One region of the Georgenia sp. TF02-10 genome, then DNA from elsewhere that is predicted to be linked to it. Evidence: riboswitches for the same ligand, from Rfam matches in the RefSeq annotation. Region 1 holds a riboswitch; each other region holds the start of a gene.
What was found. Region 1 has a riboswitch for cyclic di-AMP ahead of MF406_RS09970 (C40 family peptidase). Riboswitches for the same ligand answer to the same signal wherever they lie in the genome.
Positions count from the first base shown of each region.

Region 2: linked by a shared signal. The riboswitch ahead of MF406_RS02720 (C40 family peptidase) and the one ahead of MF406_RS09970 (C40 family peptidase) in region 1 are both predicted to bind cyclic di-AMP.
Region 3: linked by a shared signal. The riboswitch ahead of MF406_RS03885 (C40 family peptidase) and the one ahead of MF406_RS09970 (C40 family peptidase) in region 1 are both predicted to bind cyclic di-AMP.

Region 1 covers NZ_CP094289.1:2,210,493-2,212,747, forward strand. The annotation lists gene MF406_RS09965 (cytochrome c biogenesis CcdA family protein) at 1-550, shown strand, start outside; gene MF406_RS09970 (C40 family peptidase) at 617-1,315, opposite strand; cyclic di-AMP (ydaO/yuaA leader) riboswitch at 1,460-1,635, opposite strand; gene MF406_RS09975 (hypothetical protein) at 1,965-2,255, shown strand, end outside.
Region 2 covers NZ_CP094289.1:604,372-606,626, forward strand. The annotation lists gene MF406_RS02720 (C40 family peptidase) at 247-1,116, opposite strand; cyclic di-AMP (ydaO/yuaA leader) riboswitch at 1,173-1,368, opposite strand; gene MF406_RS02725 (M23 family metallopeptidase) at 1,491-2,255, opposite strand, start outside.
Region 3 covers NZ_CP094289.1:863,039-865,293, reverse strand. The annotation lists gene MF406_RS03885 (C40 family peptidase) at 121-996, opposite strand; cyclic di-AMP (ydaO/yuaA leader) riboswitch at 998-1,188, opposite strand; gene MF406_RS03875 (metal-dependent transcriptional regulator) at 1,500-2,234, opposite strand.

The DNA.
Region 1 (2,255 bases):
GCTCTTCGTCGCCGGCTTCACCGCCGTGTTCGTCCTGCTCGGCGTCATCTTCGCCTGGCTCGGGATCCTGCTCGCCCCCTGGCTGGACCTCACCACCCGCGTCCTCGGCGCGCTCGTCGTGCTCATGGGCCTGGCCTTCATGGGCTACGTCCCATTCATGCAACGCGACCGGCGCCTGCACCTGACCCCCCGACAGGGCCTGTGGGGCGCCCCGCTGCTCGGTGTCGTCTTCGGGCTGGGCTGGGCCCCCTGCATGGGCCCCACCCTGGCCGCAGTCCTCAGCCTCGCCTTCAGCGAGGCCGACCCCGCCCGCGGCGGGGTCCTCGTCTTCGCCTACAGCCTCGGGCTGGGCATCCCCTTCGTCGCCGGGGCGATGCTGCTGTCCCGCTCCACCCGGGCGCTGGGCTTCCTGCGCCGCCACCGCCGCGCATTCCAGCGCCTCGGCGGCGGGCTGCTCGTCCTCCTCGGACTCGCGATGGTCACCGGGCTGTGGACCTGGGTCTCGGGCTACCTGCAGGGCCTCGTCGCCAACTTCCAGACCCTCGTCTGACCCCGGAACGGGTGGTGGCCCGCAGCCACACGGCTACGGGCCACCACCAATCGGCTCCCCGGGGGCTCAGCCCACCCGGATGAACGTCGGGTTCGCCTTGTAGATGTCACGCACCGACAGCGGGTTACCCGGGCTGAAGGCCGCGATGTACTGCCCATCACCCACGTAGATCCCCACGTGCCCGGGCCACCACACCAGGTCACCGGGCTGGGCCTGGGACGCCGAGACCTGCGTGCCCGCGTTGCGCTGCGCCGCCGAGGACCGCGGGATGGAGATGCCCGCCTGGGCGTACACGTACTGGGTGAAGCCCGAGCAGTCGAAGCCCGCCGGGGTCGACCCGCCCCACACGTAAGGGGTGCCGACGTACCGGTAGGCGATGTCCAGGACCGCGTTGCCCGACGTGTTGGCCGGCGGGGCCTCACTGCGGGCCGCCGACCGCGACGCCGACGTGGTCTCCCGCTCGATGCCGGTCGCCGTCGACGTAGCCGTCGTTGCCGCCGCCACGGCGGCCTGCCCCTGGGGGATGGTCAGCACCTCACCGACAATGATGAGGGCCTGCGCGTTCAGGCCGTTGGCCGCGATGATCCCCGAGATCGTGCTGTCGTAGCGCTGCGCCAGCTTCCCCACGGTGTCCCCCGACACCACGGTGTGGGTGACCTCGCCGGCCGCGGGGCTGCTCGCCGGCGTGGTCGCCGCCGCCTGGGTGTCGACCACTGGCGGGTCGGGGTGGACCGGCTCCATCGCGGAGGCGGTGGTGGTGGCCATGGTCAGCACCAGGCCGGAGGAGGCCGCCGCAAGGGCGGCCCGGCGCGCGGCCGGACCCGTCAGGCACGGACCCAGCGATGAGAAAACGGTGACGGGACGACCCTCGGCGCGGTGCCGTCCACGGGTGTGGCTAGATGTCACGGGTAAACCTCTCCAGGGCGCCTACGAGGTCAGCTGTCGGGTTCGGGTAGGAGCACACCCGGCTCAGGCATCGAGCTTCACCCCAAGGACCTGCAACGCAGGCCCACATCGGGTTCCCCGTCCCTGCCACGGACGATCGAGGACCACGGTGCGGTGGCAGGGCTCGGCGTCCGCACGCGGGCTTCCCGATGAAGGGGCGAGAAGCAGGAGCGACGCTACACACTCCAACCCCCAGGATCACGGTTCGATAACGGCCCCGGCGAAGACTTCATCAAACCTTCATCCTCACCGCCCGCTCCTGCGGCTGCGGGCCCCCGGCGAGGCCCGTAGCGTCGCTACTCCCGCACCATCACGACTGTCCGCGGGGATAGCCACTGATGTGTTGAGTCAGCGTTCGTGTCCGGTTTGAGCCGGGGAATCAAGCAACATCGGTACGGTCTTCGTGACGCCTGTAGGAGGGTGCGCGATGAGTACGAACGGTGCCGCGAGGACGCGGCGGAGCAGGACGGTGCTGTCGCCGTCAGCGAAGTATGAGATCTGGCTGCAGCTGCTGCGGGGTGAGGCCACGATCGGTCAGGCGGCGACCTCGGCCGGGGTGGACCGCTCCACGATCATCCGGCTGCGGCAGGTGGCCAAGGACGGCGCGTTGGCAGCGCTGGCGGCCTCCAAGCCCGGCACGCCGGGCAAGTCGGTGCGTGATGTGGAGCTGGAGGAGGCCAACGCCGAGATCGCCCGACTCTCGGAGGCGGTCAAGGAACTGGCAGTGAAGCTGACCCTCCTGGAGGGAAAAGGGGGGCGG
Region 2 (2,255 bases), 1.6 Mb from region 1:
GCCCGGTCGGGACCCGGTGCGGTGGTTCGGCCGGTGGGCCGAGACCGCCGGGACCGACGATGGCGGGACCGCCGGCCGCCGGGACCACCGACGGCAGGACCGCCGACCGACGGCCCGTCCTGGGGGGAGAGGACGGGCCGCCGGGAGGGCGCCCGGCACGGGGTCGTGCCGGGCGGCATGGGGGGCGCCAGGGGCGCCCGGTCGGGCCCGCCGGGACCTGCCCGGCGAGCACGCTGAGCCGGCGGGTCAGCCGGTGACCCGGATGAAGGTCGGGTTGGACATGTAGATGGGGCTCTCGTACAGCGGCGTGCTGGGGTTGCGGGCGGCGATGTGCTGGCCGTTGCCGGTGTAGATGCCCACGTGCCCGGGCGCCCAGATCAGGTCCCCGGGGCGGGCCTCGGCGGCGGAGACGACAACACCGGCGCCGCGCTGGGCGGAGGAGGTGCGCGGCAGGGAGATGCCGACCTGGGCGAAGACGTACTGGGTGAAGCCGGAGCAGTCGAACCCGCCCGGGCTGGACCCGCCGAGGACGTAGGGGGTGCCGATGTACTGCCGGGCGATGTTCACGATGGCCGAGGCGGACGCCGACGCCGCCGGTGCGGGCGCCGGCGCCGGGGCCGCTGCCGGGGCGACGGCGGGGGCCCCGGCGGCGCTGACCTCGGTCGCGGCGGTCGCCCCGCCGGAGCCGGCAGCGGTGGCCGCGGTCTGGGCCGGCAGCGCTGCGCGCGCCTCGGTGCGGGACGCCCGCTGGGTGCTGCGCTCGACCACCGCGGTGCCGCGCTCGACCACTTGCGTGCTGCGCTCGACCGCCGGGGTGCTGCGCTCGACGACGGGCTCGGGCGTCTCGACGACGACCGGGCGGGGGGCCCGGGCCTGGACCTCGTCGGCGACGGAGTCGGCCGACCACTGCGCGCCGGTCGGGGCGCTGACGGTCGGGGTCGTGGCCAGCGCGGTCAGCGCCTCGGCGGTGGCGGTCGAGACGTCGACGTCGGGCAGGGCGGCGTGCTCGCCGGACGGTGCGGCGGCGGCCGACGTCGCCGCCGCCAGCACCAGGCCGGAGGAGGCCACCGCGGCGAACGTCCGGCGCGGACGCATGTTCTGGATGGCCAGCGACACCGGCGTCGACGGTCGGCCCGTCGCGCGGTGGCGGCCGCAGGTTGTGCTCGTCACGATGTGCCTCTCTGGACCGCCGACGAGGTGAGCTGTCGGGTTCGGGCGAGACACCGCCCGGCACGGCCACCGAGGCGGCCGTGCTTAACCCCTAGGGCCCCACTGCGGTGGGACCCGGAAGACCGTGGGTCCCCCGTCCCTGCCGTTCACCCGCTCGCACCTACCCCGGGCAGCGGCAGGGTTTGGCGTCTGCCCGGAGTGCTCCACGGGAGGGTCGGGGAGCGAGCACGACAGTAGCGGACGGGAGGAACCCGTGTCACGGTTTGGTAACGAAGTTGTGCACGGCGTGTCCTCGCCGGCCGGGCTGTGGATTCCCGGGCTCAGGCCTCGGCGCCGTGCGCGCCCAGCCAGGCGAGCGGCTCGGTGGTGTTGAGCTCCTCGTCCAGGTGGACCTCGAAGTGCAGGTGCGGGCCGGTGGACCGTCCGTTGTCGCCGACCTCGGCGATGACGTCGCCGGCCCTGACCTCCTGGCCGACCTCCGCCTTCAGGCCGTCGCTGTACATGTGGTTGTACCAGGTCCAGACCTTCTGGCCGTCGACCTCGTGCTCGATGGTGATGAGCATCGAGGAGCGGCCGTCCTTGCCGGGACCCACGTAGGTCACCACGCCGTCGGCCGCCGCCCGCACCGGGGTGCCGAGCGGCGCCGCGAAGTCGGTGCCGGTGTGCATCCCGGCGATGGGGTAGCTGCGCTCGCCGTAGCCCGAGGTCTTCCGGTAGGTGCCCGCGGGCAGCGGCGTCACGACGGCGGGCCGCTCCGGCTCGGGCTCGACGGCGCCCGCGGCGGTCCCGCTGGCCCCGGTCAGCGCCTCGGGGGGCAGGGCCTGGCGGGCGTTCGCCCGGGACGCCTGCTGCAGCTGGGCCCGACCGTCCGCGCCCGGGTCGGCGAGCAGGCTGGTCGGCGCCGACGTCTTGAGCGCGGCGGCGCCGATGCCGGCGTCGAGCGTGGCGAGGACGCTGGGCTGCACCTCGACGACGGGTGCCGCGGCCGCTGCCTGTGCATCCTCGTGCTGGAGGCCGCCGGTGATGGGCCCGCCGATGGTGAGCAGGCCGAGCGCCCCGAGGGTCACCGCGCGGGCGGCGTGCAA
Region 3 (2,255 bases), 1.3 Mb from region 1:
ACGGCTGGTGGAGGCGCCGGCGGCAGGTGCGGCGGAACCACCAGCGGCCCGCCCCGATGAAGGGACGGGCCGCTGGCAGGGGCCGGCACCTGGCGGTGCGGCGAGCGTGGTGCCGGTGGGTCAGCCGGTGACCCGGATGAAGGTCGGGTTGGACATGTAGATGGGGCTCTCGTACAGCGGCGTGCTGGGGTTGCGGGCGGCGATGTGCTGGCCGTTGCCGGTGTAGATGCCCACGTGCCCGGGCCCCCACACCAGGTCCCCGGGGCGGGCCTCGGCGGCGGAGACGACGACACCGGCGCCGCGCTGGGCGGAGGAGGTGCGCGGCAGGGAGATGCCGGCCTGGGCGAAGACGTACTGGGTGAAGCCGGAGCAGTCGAACCCGCCCGGGCTGGCCCCGCCGGTGACGTAGGGGGTGCCGATGTACTGCCGGGCGATGTTCACGATGGCCGAGGCGGACGCCGAGGCCGCGGGGGCGGCGGCCGGCGCCGGCTCATCGGCCGGGGCGGCCGTCTCGGCCCCGGCGGAGACGGTGGTGGCCTCCGCAACGGTGTCGGTGGCCTCGGCCCCGGTGACCTCAGCCGTGGTGGCCTCGGTGGCCTCGGCGGTGAGCGCGGCGCGCTGGCCGGTGCGGGACGCCTGCTGCGTGCTGCGCTCGACCACGGGCTCGGGCCGCACGACCGGGCGGGGGGCCTTGGCCTCGACCTCGTCGGCGACGGAGTCCGCCGTCCACTCGGCGCCGGTCGGCACGCTGACGGTCGGGGTGGTGGCCAGGGCGCTGAGCGCCTCGGCGGTGGGCGCCGAGACGTCGACGTTAGGCAGGGCGGCGTTCTCGGACGGGCCGGCGGTGGCGGAGGTCGCCGCCATCGTCAGCACCAGGCCGGAGGAGGCCACGGCGGCGAGGGACCGGCGGGCCCCCTTGCCCTGCAGGGCGAGGGAGATGGGGGTGGAGGGACGAACCGCGGCGCGGTGGCGCCCGGTGGAAAGCGTCGTGGTCACAAGAACCTCTCATGGCCGCCTGCGGGGTGAGCTGTCGGGTGCGGACGAGAGAGACGCCCGGCACGGCTCGTGGCCGTGCTTTACCCCAAGGACCCCATGTGGTGGGACCCGTGATCCGTGGGTCCCCCGCCCCTGCCGACTACCTGCTCGCACCAGTCCCCAGGCAGCGGCAGGGCTCGGCGCCTGCCCGGAGAGCTCCACGAGGAGGGCCGCGGAGCGGGCACGACAGTAGCGGACGGCCAGAGGCCGTGTCACGTTTCGATAACGCTGTCCGTAACGACGCCGACGGCGGGTGCGGGCGGCGCCGTCAGCGGCCCGGGGTGCCGGCCCCCGGCGGGCGGATCATTGCCCAGGTCAGGACGGGGAAGAGGGTGAAGCTGCACCCCGGGCGCTCAACCCTCCGGACGGCCACCGCGGGCCCGAGATGTGATGCAGGACACGCACTCGCTCAGCGCTCGGCGCCGCCGGACAGACGGTTAGCGCTCTGTGCTCCGGACAGACGGTCAGCGCTCTGTGCTGACGAAGAGGTGCCGGGTGATCTCCTCCGGCAGGTCCAGGACCGTCTCGGCGCCGGGCGCGTGCAGCGAGACGAGGTCGCCGTCGGCGCGCGGCCGGACGGCCAGCCGGGCACCCGGGCGCAGGCCCGCCTCGAGCATCCGGCTGAGGAGCTCGACGTCGACCTGCAGCGGCTCGCCGATCCGGGCCAGCACGACGTGCCCGTCCGCGCCGTCGCCCGGGCCGTCCTGCCCGGCCGGCACGAGCTCGGCGACGACGTCGGCGAGCGCCCGGACCTCGTCCCGGGGCGGCAGCGCCGGCTGCTCGCCGAGCTGCTCGAGGCCGGGGATGGGGTTGCCGTAGGGGTCGACGTGCGGGTGGTCGAGGAGGTCCAGCAGGCGCCGCTCGACCTGCTCGCTCATCACGTGCTCCCAGCGGCACGCCTCCTCGTGGACGTGGGGCCAGTCGAGGCCGACGACGTCGACGAGGAGCCGCTCGGCGAGCCGGTGCTTGCGCATCACGTGGATGGCCCGCTCCCGGCCGACGGGGGTGAGCTCAAGCTGGCGGTTGCCGGTGAGGACGAGCAGCCCGTCGCGCTCCATCCGGGCGACGGTCTGGGACACGGTGGGGCCGGAGTGGCCGAGGCGCTCGGCGATCCGGGCACGCAGCGGGACGACACCCTCCTCCTCCAGCTCGTAGACCGTCTTGAGGTACATCTCGGTGGTGTCGATGAGGTCGCTCACGTGTTCCCGCTCTCTGTGGTG